One region of the Arthrobacter sp. STN4 genome, then DNA from elsewhere that is predicted to be linked to it. Evidence: riboswitches for the same ligand, from Rfam matches in the RefSeq annotation. Region 1 holds a riboswitch; each other region holds the start of a gene.
What was found. A riboswitch is a leader RNA that binds a small molecule or an ion and turns the genes downstream of it on or off. The one in region 1 is predicted to bind cyclic di-AMP.
Positions count from the first base shown of each region.

Region 2: it holds a riboswitch for cyclic di-AMP, as region 1 does, so the genes downstream of both, MMF96_RS08930 (M23 family metallopeptidase) here and MMF96_RS17170 (NlpC/P60 family protein) in region 1, are expected to answer to the same signal.
Region 3: it holds a riboswitch for cyclic di-AMP, as region 1 does, so the genes downstream of both, MMF96_RS13165 (hypothetical protein) here and MMF96_RS17170 (NlpC/P60 family protein) in region 1, are expected to answer to the same signal.

Region 1 is NZ_JAKZGX010000032.1:29,726-35,237, reverse strand. It holds gene serC (phosphoserine transaminase) at 1-748, opposite strand, end outside; gene MMF96_RS17180 (metal-dependent transcriptional regulator) at 998-1,693, shown strand; cyclic di-AMP (ydaO/yuaA leader) riboswitch at 1,869-2,128, shown strand; gene MMF96_RS17175 (M23 family metallopeptidase) at 2,314-2,946, shown strand; cyclic di-AMP (ydaO/yuaA leader) riboswitch at 3,098-3,283, shown strand; gene MMF96_RS17170 (NlpC/P60 family protein) at 3,287-4,057, shown strand; gene MMF96_RS17165 (NTP transferase domain-containing protein) at 4,307-4,939, shown strand; gene MMF96_RS17160 (DUF6457 domain-containing protein) at 4,975-5,259, shown strand; gene MMF96_RS17155 (molybdopterin molybdotransferase MoeA) at 5,268-5,512, shown strand, end outside.
Region 2 is NZ_JAKZGX010000009.1:57,151-62,662, reverse strand. It holds gene MMF96_RS08955 (cation-translocating P-type ATPase) at 1-61, shown strand, start outside; gene MMF96_RS08950 (DUF3515 domain-containing protein) at 114-647, opposite strand; gene ccsB (c-type cytochrome biogenesis protein CcsB) at 659-1,777, opposite strand; gene MMF96_RS08940 (cytochrome c biogenesis protein ResB) at 1,777-3,309, opposite strand; gene MMF96_RS08935 (TlpA disulfide reductase family protein) at 3,429-4,070, opposite strand; cyclic di-AMP (ydaO/yuaA leader) riboswitch at 4,167-4,368, shown strand; gene MMF96_RS08930 (M23 family metallopeptidase) at 4,374-5,198, shown strand; gene MMF96_RS08925 (cytochrome c oxidase assembly protein) at 5,191-5,512, opposite strand, start outside.
Region 3 is NZ_JAKZGX010000018.1:6,579-12,090, forward strand. It holds gene MMF96_RS13150 (DNA glycosylase AlkZ-like family protein) at 63-1,247, shown strand; gene tadA (tRNA adenosine(34) deaminase TadA) at 1,257-1,751, opposite strand; gene upp (uracil phosphoribosyltransferase) at 1,774-2,412, shown strand; gene MMF96_RS13165 (hypothetical protein) at 2,507-3,283, opposite strand; cyclic di-AMP (ydaO/yuaA leader) riboswitch at 3,290-3,475, opposite strand; gene MMF96_RS13170 (MarR family winged helix-turn-helix transcriptional regulator) at 3,667-4,128, shown strand; gene MMF96_RS13175 (MFS transporter) at 4,134-5,390, shown strand.

The sequences.
Region 1 (5,512 bases):
TGTACGTCTGGTTCTTCAACGAGTTGTCGATGGCCGTGGTGAGGTTCAGGAAGTCCGGCACCCAGCGGTCGCTTGCACCAATGCGGGCTGCGCGCTCCAGCGCGGCGGGGGAGAACAACCCCAGCCACAGGCCGCCGTCGGACGCAAAGTTCTTTTGCGGGGCGAAGTAGTAGACGTCCGCCTCGGCGACGTCCACGTGCAGGCCGCCCGCGGCCGAGGTGGCGTCGACCAGGACCAGGGCTCCGCCGTCGGCCCCGGGAACCCGCTTCACGGGGGCGGCCACGCCGGTGGAGGTTTCATTTTGCGGCCAGGCGTACACGTCGACGCCGGACTCGGCCGCCGCCTCGGGGCGCGTGCCCGGCTCGGAGGTGATGATCGAGGAGGCCTCAAGGAACGGGGCCTTGTTCGTGGCGGAGGCAAACTTGGAGCCGAATTCGCCGAAGGAAAGGTGCTGGGCCCTCTTCTCCACGAGCCCGAACGAGGCCACGTCCCAGAATGCGGTGGACCCGCCGACGCCCAGGATGACCTCGTAGCCGTCGGGGGCGTTGAAGAAGGTGGACAGGCCGCTGCGGACCTCGCCCACCAGGTTCTTCACGGGCGCCTGGCGGTGGGAGGTGCCCAGCAGGGATGCGCCGGCGGCAGCCAGGGCGGACACCTGCTCGGGGCGGACCTTCGAGGGGCCTGCGCCAAAGCGGCCGTCGGCCGGACGCAGGTTGGCGGGGATGGTGAGGGGCGTGGATTCGCTCACGGGCTGCTCCAAATATTAAGCGATGGATTTTAAGGCGCCAAGGGCCTGCGGCCAATTCTGCCGCACGGCCCCGCCCATTCCGAAATGCGGGCCGCATGGTGAAATGTTTCCCCCGCTGCACGGAGACGGGCAACAAACGGGTGGCGCAGGGGAACAAGGGGACGTTTTCCGCCCTTGTATTAAGCAGGATAACGTTAGAGACAAAAGGCCTGTTGCCGGAATCTCGCTCAACCCCAGGAGGAATCTGACGTGACAGATTTGATTGACACGACGGAAATGTATTTGCGCACCATCCTGGAGCTCGAAGAAGAGAACATCGTGGCGCTGCGGGCCCGCATTGCCGAACGTCTGCACCATTCCGGCCCCACCGTCTCCCAGACCGTCGGGCGGATGGAACGCGACGGCCTGGTCATCGTCTCCGGTGACCGCCACTTGGAACTGACCCCCGCCGGGCGCGACAAGGCCACGCGCGTCATGCGCAAGCACCGCCTGGCCGAAAGGCTGCTCTCGGACGTCATCGGCCTGGACTGGGCCTATGTGCACGACGAGGCGTGCCGCTGGGAGCACGTCATGAGCGAGCGGGTCGAGCAGCGGCTGTTCGAACTGCTGGGCAAGCCGGAGGAATCGCCCTACGGCAACCCCATCCCCGGGCTGGAGGAACTGGGCGGCAATGTGGCCCCCGTCTTCGCCGCGGGCCTGGTCACGCTGGTGGACGCCATGGCCTCCTATTCCCCGGAACAGTCCGTGACCATCCACCGGCTCTCCGAACGCATCCAGGTGGAGCCGGAGCTGCTGACCCAGCTGGACGAGGGTGGGCTGCGTCCCGGCGCCACCATCTCCCTGGCCCAGGTGGGCGAATACATTTCGGTGCGCGTCCCCGGGATCGACGGCGCGCTTGAGCTGCCGCCCGAGGTCGCCTCCCACGTCTTTGTCTCGATGAGCTAAGCGGCCCGGGACGTATCCGGTCCGCCCCGGCGGGCCCGCAGCCGGCCGGATTGCGGCCGTGGCTGCGGCGGAACGCGTCAGGCGCTTGACGCGCAGCCCGCCAAATATAACGGAATTATCACGGCTGTCGTTTTTACCGTATAGTAACTACGTGGCGCTGTAACCAAAGCGTTACCAACCTCTGACACCGAGCCTTGCCTTCAGAGGGGGAATGAACCGTTTCAGGCAAGGACGGGGGAACCACAACCGGCAGGCCGAGAAGCCTGCCTTGGGGTGAAGCCAGGTCTCGCACCACCCGCAACCCATCAGGCACCATGCCCAGGACGGGGCGGGAGCCGGTGCATTGCGCGTGCCGCGGGCCAGGCCGGATCAACCATTGCACTCTCTGATCCGAATCCGACAGCTAACTCCGCAGGTGCTTCGCAGAGAGGTTTTTAGTGTCAGAGGTCAAGCAGCGCGGACGCCGCCGGGCGGGTCCGCCATGTACCGAACCGGCAGCGACTGCCCAGCCAACCCGCCGGGAGCTGCTCGCGGCCGAGCGGTCGGGCGTAGCACCCCACCCCACGTTGGGCGGGCTGATCCGCAGCAGCATTGGACGCGGGGCCGGCCAGAAAGTCGGGATGGCACTGGCCGCCACCGGCCTGGCCCTCGCCGTGACCGTGCCGTCGGCCGGCGGGGCGCTTCAGCTGGCCGGTAGCGACACCCCGGCCGGACCGGCCGCGTCGCAGTCACTGGTCACCGCGGCGGCAGATGTGCCGATTACCTTTGAAGCGCCGTCCATTGCCAGTGCACTCAACCCGGATGGACAACTGAAGGAAACGCTGAAGGTCAAGGCCTCCAACGTCACGCCGCAGGCTGCCAAGGGAACGCTGTCGGCGCCGTTGAAGGTGCTCACGCCGTCCTCGCCGTTTGGCTCACGCCTCAACCCCCTGACCGGGGCGATGGGGGAAATGCACACGGGGCAGGACTATGCCGTCCAGTGCTCCACGGCCGTGTTCGCCGCGGCCGGCGGCACGGTGGCCTTTACCGGCTGGCACCCCTACGGCGGAGGCAACCGCGTGGTCATCGACCACGGCAACGGCCTCTCGACGTCGTACAACCACCTGAGCTCCATCGGCGTGAAGGTGGGCCAGGAAGTGGAGCGCGGGCAGCAGGTGGCGCTCAGCGGCACCACGGGGGCCTCCACCGGCTGCCACCTGCACTTTGAGGTCATGGTCGACGACCAGACCGTTGACCCGACCGGGTGGCTTTAAGTCCTCCACAAGGGGGGCCAGGTCACGACTTAGAGACACGACCGTGACCTGAACGTGACATTGGAAAAAATCTGTTGTACCGTCGTAACCGCGCCAACTTCGAATCAAGCTGGCGCCTGTGAGTGGATTGCCTAGCTCTGCCACCGCTCACGGTCCGTTCGTATCAATCGTCTGGCAGGGGCGGGGGAACCATTATCGGGCTTCTTTTATGGAAGTCCTAGGGGTGAAGCCGCGAAGCGTCCGTCCATGGAAAACAATTCCTGGAACGGGTGTGGAGCGGCCGGGTGACTCCCATCCGAATCCGACAGCTTACCTCGCAGGCTTTGGGAGAGGATCCTTCTTGTCTTCAAACACTGCCCTTGGGCGTCACCGCGCCGAGGTTGTTAAGACCAGCCCGATCTCCGTCATCACGAAAGCCGTCGGCTCCAACGTCGGTGGTGTCGGACGCCAGGCCGCTGTAATCGCAGCAGCTTCCGGACTGGTCCTCACTTCCGGCATTGCAGCAAATGCCGCCACCCCCACTGTGGAGCGCGCCTCCGACGGTGGCACCACGCTTAGCCAGAACACGCAGCTTGCCTCGGCAGTGACTGCAAAGTCGACCGTGAAGATCTCCTTCGCAACCCCCAAGGTGACCTCAACCCCGGCTCCCGTTGTTGTCACGCCCCCCGTGGCCGCGCAGAGCAGCGACGTTGCCCAGGTGCCCGCCGCCCAGGCCCCTGCAGCGGCTCCGGCCGCCACGGTCACCACCACCGAAGCAGCCCCCCAGCCCGCCACCAAGAGCGGCATTGGCGCCACGATCGCCGCTGCGGCCCTGGCCCAGCTCGGCGTGGCCCAGGACTGCACCATGCTGGTCACCAACTCGCTGGCAGCGGCCGGGATCAACTACCACGGCTGGCCGGCCGGCTACCTCTCCCTCGGCCGCACGGTTTCCGAGGCTGAAGCACAGCCCGGTGACCTGATCTACTACGCCGACGGCGGCCTGGGCATGGCCCACATTGCCGTTTACATCGGCAACGGCCAGGCCGTCCACGGCGGCTTCCACGGCAGCACCGTCGTCTGGTCGGTCGACGTTGGCGGCTCGGCCCCCGTGTTCATCGCGATGGGCCACTAGTTCCGAAAAGCTTCCAAGCACCGGCCCCGTCCATAGGACGGGGCCGGTGCTTTTTAATGGCAGGCCGCCGACGCAGGCAGCCGCGGCCCAGGGCCCGGCGTCCGTCACAACACCGCCGGCAGCCGTGCCCGCGGTGCGCGGCCCGCCGTCTGGCTTGGCATCCGGCACGGTCCTGTCCGGGCCGGTGCAGACGTTCGTAGGAACGGGGCGGGCTAGCATGGGTTTCATGGACAGTGGAAGCGGGCAGCCGTGCAGGCCGTGATATTGGCCGGAGGGCTTTCACGCCGCCTCGGCGGCGTGGCGAAGGCCGGCCTGCTGGTGAACGGGGAAACGCTGCTGGCGCACACCCTGCGTGCCGCCCAGGCCGTGGTGGACGCGACGTCCGCCGGGAACGCACGGGGGAGGACCGCCGTCGTCGGCCCGGTGGGGCAGCTGGCCGCCTGGCTGGGTCCGGGCCGGCGGTCCGGGCGGTTGGAATTGGTGCAGGAGGACCCGCCGTATTCCGGCCCGGCGGCCGGCATCGCCGCGGGCATCTCGGCCCTGGACGGCACCGGCGGCCGGGTGCTGGTGCTGGCCTGTGACATGCCGCAGGCCGGGCCGCTGGCAAAACTGCTGGCCGAAGCCGCCGCCGGGTGCGGCGCCTCGGAGGCGGTGATGGCCGTGGACGGCGGGCGCCGCCAGCCGTTGGCCGCCATTTATCCGTTGGCGGCGCTGCAGGCCGCGGTGGCGGAGGCCCGGGCGGCGCACCGGCTGGAAAATGCGTCGGTCTTCTCGCTGCTTGCTAGTGTGAACATCAAGGAATGTGCCGTGCCGGCGGGGCTGGCGGCGGACATCGACACTTGGGACGACGCCCGCCTGCACGGGATCGGCGCCCCGCTTTGAGCTGGCCGGGCAACCCGGACGGGAAGGGCACGGACATGGAGAACAACGACGAGGTTTTGGACGCGTGGCTGGCAAAACTGCTGGCCGCCTTTGAGATCGCCGACATTGAGGTGGATGTCCATGCCGTGCTGAACCTGGCCGGCGTGGCCGCGCATGCAGTGGTGCGCCCCGCGGCGCCGCTGACCACCTTTGTGGCCGGGCTGGCAGCGGGTCTGGCGGCCGGGTCGGGCCAGGCGGATTCCGCACAGTCGATGGCTGCCGCGCTGGGCCTGGCCAAGAAGCTGGCCGCCGCCGAAGCGCCCGCTTCCGCCGCCGAATAGGGGGCCAGGTGGCAGCCTACGCCGAAGCGGCCCCGTCCGCCGGGGAGCCGGAACCGCAGCCTGCGGCACTGCAGCCCGCCGCGGAGCCGCAGCCTGAACCGCAGCCGCGCACCCTGCCCCACACCTGGGAGGAGGCCCGGACCGCCGCGTACGAGGTGGCCCGGCCGCTGCCCGCCGTCGACGTCGAGCTGGCGCAGGGTGCCGGACGGAAGCTGGCGGCCGGCATCGTGGCCCTGCATCCCATGCCGCACTA
Region 2 (5,512 bases), on a different contig from region 1:
GGCCGCCAGCTCGGTACTGGTGGTCGCCAATTCCCTGCGGCTGCGCCGCTTCGGCAGGTAGTCCGAAACCCTTCCTGACACCCGGGCCCCTCCATTTGAAGGAGGCCCGGGTGTCAGTCTGTGGGCAGCGCCGGGACGTCCGCGTGCCCGACACACCGATGGGTGGCGGGCAGCAGTGATATGGCCGCCCCCAGCGCCGCGGGGACGGCGCCTGCGTGGGAGTCATCGACCGCCATGATGACCTCGGTGGCTGGGATGCGGCCGTAGGTGGTCATCGTTCTGGTGGTGCCACTTTCCTGGACGATCCAGTCTACTCCGTTGACCGTTCCGCACGGCAGTGTGGTGGGTCCTGGGACGGTAACGCCGCAGCGTAGAACCACACCGGACGGTGAGCCCCAGGCGGCCGTTGAGGTACCCGTGGTTTCTCTTCGTGACAGGCCTCCAATGGTGTCGGGAAGTTGGGAGAGAATCGTGGCGCAGCCGGGATTATTGGCGTCAGGTGCGGCCTTGATGTCAAGGGTTGCCGTGCAGCCAGTGACCGCTACCGTGACTAAGACAAGGGCCGCTACTGGGTGCACAGTGATGCCACGCGTGCGTCGTCGCGAGTGCTGCCCGAGGCTGGGATCTTCTACGTGAGGGGCGGACATGGGGGATGGGGTCAACTGCCGACCCCTGCATAGGAGTGCAGGCCGGAGAAGAAGACGTTGACAATGGCAAAGTTGAAGACCACGCACAGGTAACCGACGATCGAGAGCCAGGCGGCGCGCGTGCCTGTCCAGCCGCGGGTGGCGCGGGCGTGCAGGTAGCCGGCGTAGACCACCCAGATCACGAACGTCCAGACTTCCTTGGTGTCCCAGCCCCAGAACCGGCCCCACGCCTTTTCGGCCCAGATCGCTCCGAACATCAAGGTCAGGGTCCAGCCGATAAAGGCGATGGCGTTGATCCGGTAGGCCATGTTTTCCAGGCTCAGCGCAGAGGGCACCAGGCGCAGGAACATCAACCGATCGGGCTTGTCGGCGGCAAGGGACGTTTCGCGTCGTGACTGGAGCAGTTGGAGCACGGAGAGGGCGAAGGTGAGCGTGAACAGGGCAGAGGAGACGACGGCGATGGAGACGTGGATGACCAGCCAGTAGCTCTGCAGGGCCGGGACCAGGTGCCCGGCGGGGGTCCAGAACGCCACGGAGGCAGCGGTGAGCATGACCAGGACCAGACCGATGACGAAGGTGCCCACGAAGCGCAGGTCCCGGCGGGTGAGCACCAGGAGGAAGACCAGGGTCACCACGAGCGCGCCGGTGGTGCAGAATTCGTACATGTTCCCCCATGGGACCCGACCGGCGGCCAGGCCTCGGGCGAGGACGGCGGCGGCATGGATGGCGGCGGCCAGCACGGTCAGGGTCACCCCGATCCGGGCGGCCTTGCGGGGGCCTGCCAGGCCGTACCGCATGGAATCATCCGCCATCAAGCCTGGGTGCGGGCCGGAGTGCTGGTTGGTGGGTCGCTCGGCCCGGCCCTCCGGCCCCTCCAGGTCGGATGCGGCCTCCTGGAACCCTGGCGTGCCGTGGCCAGTGGTGCCAGCGCGGGCCGGGATCTTTTGCCCGATAACGGCTGGTTGGGATGCCGGGGCATAGGCCACGCCATGTAGCTGTGTGGTGCGGCCCGTTTTGCTGGTGTTTACCAGGTCCCAGGCGAACGCGATGAGCGCGGCCACATAGGCGATCCCGGCCAGGAGCATGAACCGCTCACTGTAGAGGGCGAAGGCTTCGTTGATGGTTGGCATTACTGGTCCTTAGCGAGATGGTTCGTGTTGGTGGCCGGCGCCGACCATTCCTTGGTCAGGAGCCGGCCGATGGCTGCGGCTTCGGCGGCGAGGCGGTGGTTCTCCCCGCGCGCCAGGAGCGCGTATTCGACCATGGTCCGCCCGTCCGGGTGGGTTCCCGTTCTGACCCAGGCGCGGTGCCGGCCAATGAATAGGGACGCGATCAGTCCGGCCAGGGCGGCGAGGGCGAAGATCAGCACCCCGACCTGGCCGGGATCATGGCGAATGTCGATGCCGACGTAGCGCTTGATCCCGTCGAAACTGATGGATCCCTTTCCTTCGGGCAGGGTGTAGCTTTGCCCCGGGGCCAGCACGATACCGCCGGCCTTGAGGTTGCGGTTGTTCAGGGGGGTCAGGTTCTTCGTGTCCAGGGTGTAGACGTTCCGTGGCTGCCCGGTATTTAGTCCCAGGTCGCCGTAGTAGGAATTCAGGTTCAGCCGCGGATTCAGCGGGTCCGGGTCGCTGGCGTAGGAAATTCCCTGGTCGTTGACCAGCGCGGTGGGCAGGAAGAAGCCAACGAAGCCCAGTTGGGACGGCCTGGCATCGGGTGCCTTGACGACCAGCAGGGAAGTGTAGGCCCCGTCGCTGGGAATGGACACGACGGGCCCGCTAAACGCGGTCTTCCCGGTGCCGTCCTTGACGGTCACCACGGGCGCGTAGCCGTTGCCGACGAGATAGAAGCTGGCCCCGCCCACGGTGATCGGGTCGTTGACCTTCAGGATCCTTTTTACCGGCTCCGCCCCGGGTTTGTCTGTCACCGTCACGGCTGCGGTGAAGTCGATGGGCTGGCCGTAGTGGGCGGCCGAGGAACGGTCGAAGGTCACCGCGAATTTGTTTAGCGTGATGGCAAATGGGTCCAGCCGGGCGGGGTTGAAGTTGGGCCCGGGGGAAAACTGGTCATAGCCGACCAGGGTGTTGACGAAGGTGTCACCTTCGACCAGGATTTTCTGTCCCCGGTAGCCGAACAGGCCCCCGATGGCGACGCAGACCAGGACCCCGATCAGGGAGACGTGGAAGAGCAGGTTCCCCACCTCCCGGATCAGTCCCCGTTCGGCGGCGACGGAGGGGCGGTCCCCGCCGGCATCGTAGATGTGGACCCGGTAACGGCGCCTTCGCAACAGCCGTGCCGCATCCTGAACCGCCTGCCCGGCACTGATCCCGGCCGATTCCGGCAGCTCCAGGGTCCCGTATTCGGGCAGCCTGGACAGCCGCTTGGGGGTGCGGGGAGGAGCCGAACGCATGGCCTTCCAATGCGCCCGGGTCCTGGGGACGACACAGCCGATCAGGGACAGGAACAACAGCAGGTAGATGGCCGAAAACCAGGCGGAGGAATAGACGTTGAAGAACTGGAACCGATCCAGCCACGGCCCGTAGCCGGGATGGTCCTTCAGGTATTGGGTGACCACGGCGGGGTTGACCGGTCGCTGGGGAAACAACGAACCGGGCACGGCGGCCACGGCCAGCAACAGCAGCAACAACAAGGCGTTGCGCATGCTGGTCAGCTGCCGCCACGCCCAGCGCAGCGCCCCCCAGGCGCCCAAGCGGGGAAGTACAGGGTCGCCGGCCGGGGGCGTCGGTGCGGCTGTGGAACTCTCTTTCGTTGGTGGCACGGCTATTTCCCTGCCAGGGCGTCGGAGATCAGGGCTTTGAGGGTGCCCTGGTCGGCGGTGCCAAGGATGCGTGAGGCGACCCTGCCGCTCGTGTCGATCACCAGCGTGGTGGGGACCGCCTGCGGCGGGACGTACTGGGTCATGGACAGCAGCACCCCGCCGTCGGAGTCTTCCATGCTGGGGTAAGTGACACCAAAAGTACGCTCGAAGGCCGCGGCCTCCGGTTCCCGGTCACGGATGTTGACCCCGTAGAAGAGGACACCGTTCGGCTTGAATTCCTTGTACAGGGCTTCCAGCCGGGGTGCTTCCAGGCGGCAAGGGGAACAGGCGGCGTACCAGAAGTTCAACACCACCACCTTGCCCTTCCACGCGGCTGACTCCACGGCGGTGCCATCGAACAACTTGCCCGACAGGACGACCGGCTGCTTGCGTTCGGCCTTGGCGTACTGGGCCACGGATCCGTCCCCGGCGATGAAGTTCTTGTTGTCTCCCGCGTTGGCCTGCCGAGCCAGCGAATCGTTGGATGCGCACGCCGACAAAGCGAAGGTACCTAGTCCGGACAGGGCGGATAGCTGGAAGAATCGGCGCCGGGACGGCGGCGCCGTTGACGAAGTCGCTAATGCAGTCGGGGGGTTTTGGGGCATGGGATGGGGCATCGGTATCCTCATATAACGAAATTGTAACTTTTGGTTTTTGTCGGTTAGGCTGGTAAAAACACATACCCCTAACGGGTATGTTCGTGGGCCGTTTCGCCAAACCCCGTCGGCGGCCCGCGACCGTTCAGCTTCCCGACGGGGGCGGAGGAACCACCACCGGTGCGTTGGTGCACCTTGGGGTGAAGCACGCTCAACAAACAACAGCCATTGCGGCTGCGTGTTGGGCGGGCCGGGCAGGCCCCTCGCCCGAATCCGACAGCTAACTTCGCCGGCGCCGAGAGGAACCCCACCATGTCTACCCACCGCCAGCACGGCCGCCGCCGCGCCACCACTGCCATGCCCGTCCCCACCTCGCGTGGCCGCCATTGGGCCACCACCACTGAAGTTGAAGCCAAACATTTCACGCGCAGAAGGCCCTTGGGGATGGCCGTGGCCGCGGCAGGATTCATTGCGCTGACAGCCCTTCCGGCCGCCCACGCCGATACCGGCCACCTTGCCCCGGCGGTGACCGCCGGCGCAGCCACGACTTCAACGCAACCGGCTGTGACAGCGGACAAGGACATCGCGGTGTCCTTCGCCCATCCAGTGGTTCGCAGCAAGCCCGCGCCCTCTGCATTGGCCGCCGACGCCCTGCACCCGGCCGCCGCGCAGGAATCCCCGCTCCCGGCGCCGGCTCCAACAGCGGCACCGGCTGCCCAGACCCCAGCGGCCCCGGACCAGCCGTCCTCGGGGCTGCGCCCGCCCTTGGCCGCCCTGACGGTCACCTCACCCTTCGGGTACCGGAGCAATCCGCTGACCGGGGCCGGCGGGGAACTGCACACCGGGATTGACTTCGCCGGGACGTGCGGAACCGCAGTGTTCGCCTCTGGGGCAGGGACCGTGACCGAGGCCGGTTGGAGCCAGTACGGTGGCGGAAACCGCATCGTCGTCGACCATGGGGGTGGCATCAAGACCACGTACAACCACCTGGAGAGCATCGGGGTCAGCGTCGGCCAACAAGTGGGCGCGGGCGCCCAGATTGCCGGTGTCGGCTCGACCGGCAATTCCACCGGCTGCCACCTGCATTTTGAGGTCATGGTCGACGGCCAAACCGTCGACCCTGCACCGTTCATCTGACCGGCCCCCCATCACCGATGGAAGGTGATCCCTGCCGGGGGTGGGCTGAACCGACGGCTGGGCCGGTGGCAGTCCGTCCGTCGTGGTCCCGCCGGTTGGCCAGGTGTTCCCGGGTGAGTTCGGCGAGTTGGTCGTCGCTGAGCCTGTCGAAGGAGCGCGCTTCACGCTGGTCGCTGCGGGAGAAACGGACAAACATCAAAATGAGCAGGGGCAGGTCCACTATTTCGGCCACGAACCACAGCAGGTCTCCGGCCAGCTGCTGGTCCCGCAAGGGATTGGGCATCCAGCCCGGATGGTTCAGCAGCCCCACGGTG
Region 3 (5,512 bases), on a different contig from region 1:
TGGAGCGTCCAGTTCAAAAATGAACGGCGCCGGCACCCGGGGACTGGTGCAGTATTAGGGGCATGGACAATGAGACGCAGCGTGCCTGGAGCTGGCATAAACAAGGCCTGGACGGCTCCCTGGCGGGACAATCAGCCGCACAGGTGCTCGGTGCGGCCGGCTGGGCGCGGTCCGTGGGCGGCGCCAACCCCTACCTCACCCTGTTCGCCCGGGCCGGCATCCGACGCGACCAGGCCGACGCCGACGTCGCGGCCCTGCGCATCCATGAACTGCCGACGGCGCGCGGCTGCACCTATGTGCTCGGCGCCGGCGACTTCGCGTGGGCGCTGTCCCTGGGGCAGGGCGCCGCAGAGGCACAGGCCAAGGTGCTGGACAAGCTGGACGTGCCCCGTTCGGAACTGGCTGCGCTGGAAGGCGCCGTGCTTGAGGCCCTGGGCGCCGGCGTCGACCGCCAGGCGGACGGGCGGGGCGCCATGGACCCCCAGCAGCTCAAGGCTGCGCTCGGCGATGCCGTGCGGAGCCTTGGCGAGGCCGGGAAGAAGAAGGGCGCGTCCACCACGCTGCCCGCGGTTCTCGGGCTGCTGCAGGCGGACGGCCGCATCCGGCGCGTGCCCGTGAACGGAAGGCTGGACCAGCAGCGTTACGCCTACACGGCGTGGGGGCTGGCGGCGTCCACGCTCACACCGGAGCAAACCCGGGCACGGCTGATGGAATGTTACCTGGGCTGGACCGGGGGAGCCGGGCTGAAGCAGACCCAGTGGTTCACCGGCTTCACCGTGGCCCAGACCAAGGCGGCGCTCGCCGGCGCCGGAGCGGTGGACGTGGACGGGCTCTGGATCCTGCCGGCCGACGCCGACGAGCGGGAAAACTTCGCGGCCCCGAAAGAGGAGCAGGTCCGGCTTCTGGCCGGCAGCGACTCCCTGTTCCTGCTGCGGCGCAATGCGGCCGACCACTTTGCACCGGAGGACCAGGGGCGCCGGCTTGGCAGCACCCGGCTGGCCCTGCAGGCAGACCTGCCGGACCACCCGATCGTGGACCGCGGCCGGATCATCGGCCTCTGGCAGTATGACCCCGGCGAGGGGCGCATGGCCCACTGGCTCTTTAACACCCCCACGAAGGCCGTGAAGCACCGGATCAAGGAGGTCGAGGCGTTCATCCGGGAGGACCTGGGCGACTTCCGCAGCTTCAGCCTGGATTCGCCGTCGAGCCGGCAAAAGCGGATCGATGCGCTGGACGCGGCAGGCTGACCCCGAATGTCAGCGGTGCGCGCCGAAGAAGTCCTTCAGCAATGCCGCGCATTCGTCCTCCCGCACCCCGGGAAACACCTCGACCCAGTGGTTGAGGCGGCGCTCGCGAAGCACGTCAAACACGGAGCCGGCGGCCCCGGCCTTCTCGTCCCACGCGCCGAAAACCACCTTCGGCACCCGCGCCAGCACGATCGCCCCGGCGCACATGGTGCACGGCTCCAGCGTGACCACCAGCGTGCAGCCCTCCAGCCGCCACCCGCCAATCCTCCGGGCAGCCTCCCGGATGGCCACCATCTCGGCGTGCGCCGTGGGGTCCCCGTGCGCCTCCCGTTCGTTGCGCCCCACGCCGAGCACCCCGCCGTCGGGCCCCAGCACGACGGCGCCGATGGGTACGTCCCCCGTGTCCAGGGCGCGGCGTGCCTGCTCCAGGGCAAGGCCCATCCACGCAGCATGACGGGTCGTGGCGGGCGTCTCGGTTTGGCGGGAATTCGATAGGGGGGACACGGCTCAATGGTAGCTTTTATCTATGCGCGTACTGGTTGCGGATCATCCGCTGATTGCCCACAAATTGACTGTCCTGCGGGACAAGAACACCCCCTCGCCGGTTTTTCGGCTGCTGACCGAAGAACTCGTCACCCTGCTGGCCTACGAGGCAACCCGCGAGGTGCGCGTGGAGCCGGTCAACATTGAAACGCCTGTGACATTCACGATCGGCACGGGCCTGGTCAAGCCCACCCCGCTGGTGGTGCCGATCCTGCGCGCCGGGCTGGGCATGCTCGAGGGCATGACGCGCCTGCTGCCCACGGCCGAGGTCGGCTTCCTCGGCATGGCCCGCAACGAGGAGACTCTCGAGGCCATCACCTATGCCGAACGCCTGCCCGAGGACCTCACGGGCCGCCAGGTGTACGTGCTGGACCCCATGCTGGCCACCGGCGGCACCCTGATCGAGGCGTTCAAGTTCCTCTTTGACCGTGGCGCCGCGGACATCACCTGCATCTGCCTGCTGGCCGCGCCGGAGGGCCTGGCCAAGCTGGAAGCCGCCCATGGCGACCGCGACAACGTCCACGTGGTCCTGGCCTCGATCGACGAGGGCCTGAACGAAAAGTCCTACATTGTGCCGGGCCTGGGCGACGCCGGCGACCGCCTGTACGGGGTCGTGGACTAAGGAAGCAACGAGAAAGGGGCCAACCCGCGAGAACGGTGTCAAGCATCACCGTTCTCGCGGGTTGGCCCCTTTCTCGCGTCAGGAGGGGTGCCGGTCAGTACCAGCCTGCCGCCACTTCCTGTCCCCAGGCGCCGCACGGGGTGCCGTAGCGCGCCTCAATGTATTGCAGGCCCCAGCGGATCTGCGTCCTGTAGTTGGTGCGGTAGTCCGCGCCCACGCTCGCCATCTTCTCGGCCGGCAGCGACTGGGCAATGCCGTACGCACCGCTGGAGGCATTTTCCGCCGAGGTCAGCCAGCTGGATTCCTGGGTCCACAACAGCCGCAGGCAGCCCATCTGGTCCGCACCCCACCCCTTGGCTGCCAGCTGGCCCGCCGCATACGCCTGCGCGCCGGCGGGGTCGTCGACGAGCACGGGGGCTGCGGCCTTGGCCGGGGCTGCGGCCTTGGCGGGGGCGAGGCGGGTGACGCCGTCGGACTGGCTCTCGACGGTGGGGGCCTTCGCTTTGGCTGATTCTTTTGCCTGGGCCGCGGAGCCGACGTCGATGCGGGAAAAGCTGACCGCAATGCCCTTCGGCGCTGTAACTGCCGACGGCGTTGCGCCCGTCGTTGCGCCGGAAGTGGCGCCCGCCGTGGCGCCGGTGGCGGCACCGGAAACCAGGCTCGCCGCGGCGAGCCCGCCGGGGACGTTGTTGGTGGCTGCCTGTGCCAGCCCGCCCCCGGCCAGGAGGGCTGCGGAGACGGCCACAACGGCCATGCGCCGGGCCGGGCCACGGGTATTTGTTGCCTCGGCCTCCTGCCTGCGGGCCTCGCGGCGGGAAATCTTGCGTACGGGCTCGGCGCGGCGCCGGCCGTGCTGGGGTGCTGCAGACATAAAAGTAGGGCCTCTCCACGCCTGCGAGGTGAGCTGTCGGGAACGGATGGGAGCATCCGGCCGGGCGGCGGGCAGCAGCAGCTGCCCGGACTTTCGGCTTAACCCCAAGGGCTTCCATGGGTAGGAGGCCCGCAAAGATTGGGTCCCCCGTCTCTGCCATCTGTGTGAACGGGAAATGGGCGGCGGCAGAGCTCGGCGAACCGTCCATTTGTGCCAAGGAACCGTGGGTGGCTCGGCGGGCACCCTGCCAACGTTACCGAACCAGGAGCGCATTGTCACATTTTGATAACGGTGTGGCCAGGGTGACATTTACTTAGCAATGCTAATGACCTATGCTAACTAAGAGAAGATACGCAACTTTTAGCACCAGGTTGATACTGACGATGACTCAAGCACCCACCACCAAAACCCTGCCGGCCAAACGCCCCGCCGGCCCAGGCCCCCTTGCCGCCGAGCTGAGGGTGGCCGTCATGCGCACCTCCCGGCGGCTGCGCGCCGAAGCAGCCTCGCGGGATATCAGCCCCGGCCAGTATTCCGTCCTGGCCGGCATCCTCAACGGGCCCCTGACCGTGGGGGAGCTGGCAGAACGCGAACAGATCCAGGCGCCGTCCATGACGCGGATTGTCAACGGCCTTGAGGCCGCCGGATACGTCACGCGCGGGGACAACCCGCACGACCGGCGCCAGGTCCTGGTCCACGTGACCGAAGCCGGCACCGCCATACTGCAGAAGGCCAGGTCCCGGAGGACGCAGTGGCTGGCCAAGGGCATCGCGGGCCTGTCCCCGGAAGAGCGCGCCACGCTCCACGAAGCCGCCCGGATCCTGCAGGAGATGAGCGCCAGGTGAATTCCATGTTCCGCGCCCTGAAGGTCTTCAACTACCGGCTCTGGGTGACCGGGGCGCTGGTGTCCAACATCGGCACCTGGATGCAGCGGGTGGCCCAGGACTGGCTGGTGCTGACCATCCTGACCCACAACTCCGGAACCGCCGCCGGCATCACCACCGGCCTGCAGTTCCTGCCCATCGTCTTCCTGGGCCCCTTCGCCGGCCTCCTGGGCGACCGCGTCAACAAGCGCAAGCTGCTGCTGTGCACCCAGACGGCCATGGGACTGTGCGCACTGCTGCTGGGGCTGCTGGTGGTCACCAACACCGTGCAGCTGTGGCATGTCTACGTCCTGGCATTCCTGCTGGGCGTTGCCAGCGCCTTCGATGCCCCGTCGCGCCAGGCGTTTGTCTCCGAAGTCGTCAGCAAGGAGGACGTGCCCAACGCCGTCGCCCTCAACAGCGCATCCTTTAACCTCGCCCGCCTGGCGGGCCCGGGCGTGGCCGGCCTGGTCATCGCCCTGTTCGGCACGGGCCCGGCCTTCCTGATCAACGCGGCCAGCTTTGTGGCCGTGATCTTCTCGCTTTGGCGCATGCGTGTGTCCGAACTGCAGCCCGTGGTCCGCGTGCCGCGGGGCAAGGGCCAGATCCGTGAAGGGTTCCGTTACATCCGCCAGCGCCCGGACCTGATGATGATCATGGGGCTGGTGTTCATGGTGGGCACCTTCGGCATGAACTTCCAGATCACCAACGCCCTCATGGCCACCACCATCTTCCACCTGGGCCCGGGCGAGTACGGGCTGCTGGGATCCGTCATGGCCATCGGCACGCTCGCGGCCGCCCTGCTGGCGGCGCGGCGCAAGACGATGCGGACCATGTACATCGTGGGCGGGGCCCTGGCCTTCGGCGTGATGGTGGCCATCGCCGCCGCCATGCCAAGCTATGCCCTGTATGCCCTGGCGCTGGTTCCGGTGGGCCTGGCGGCGCTGACCTTCATGAACGCGTGCAACACCACCGTCCAGCTGACCACCGACTCGGCCATGCGCGGGCGCGTCCTGGCGGTCTACATGGTGGTGCTGCAGGGTGGGACCCCGATCGGCGCCCCCTTGGTCGGTTGGATCGCCACCGCCTTCGGTGCCCGCTGGTCGCTGGGGATTGGTGCCGTGGTGGCAATCGTCTCCGGCCTCGCGGCCCTGATCATGATGAACCGGCGCAACCACGTCAGGCTGCGCGACCAGGTGCGCAGCCTGCGGCCCTTCTCGGCGGCCCAGGCCGCGGACCGCTAGTCCCTCCCTCCCATAACATCATTTTCCGCACAAAATCTGCGCGTCCCTGGATGGATATCCAGCCGCCTGAAAGCCGCCAAGTGCCAATCATGAACGAATTGATGCAATATTGAAGATCCGCG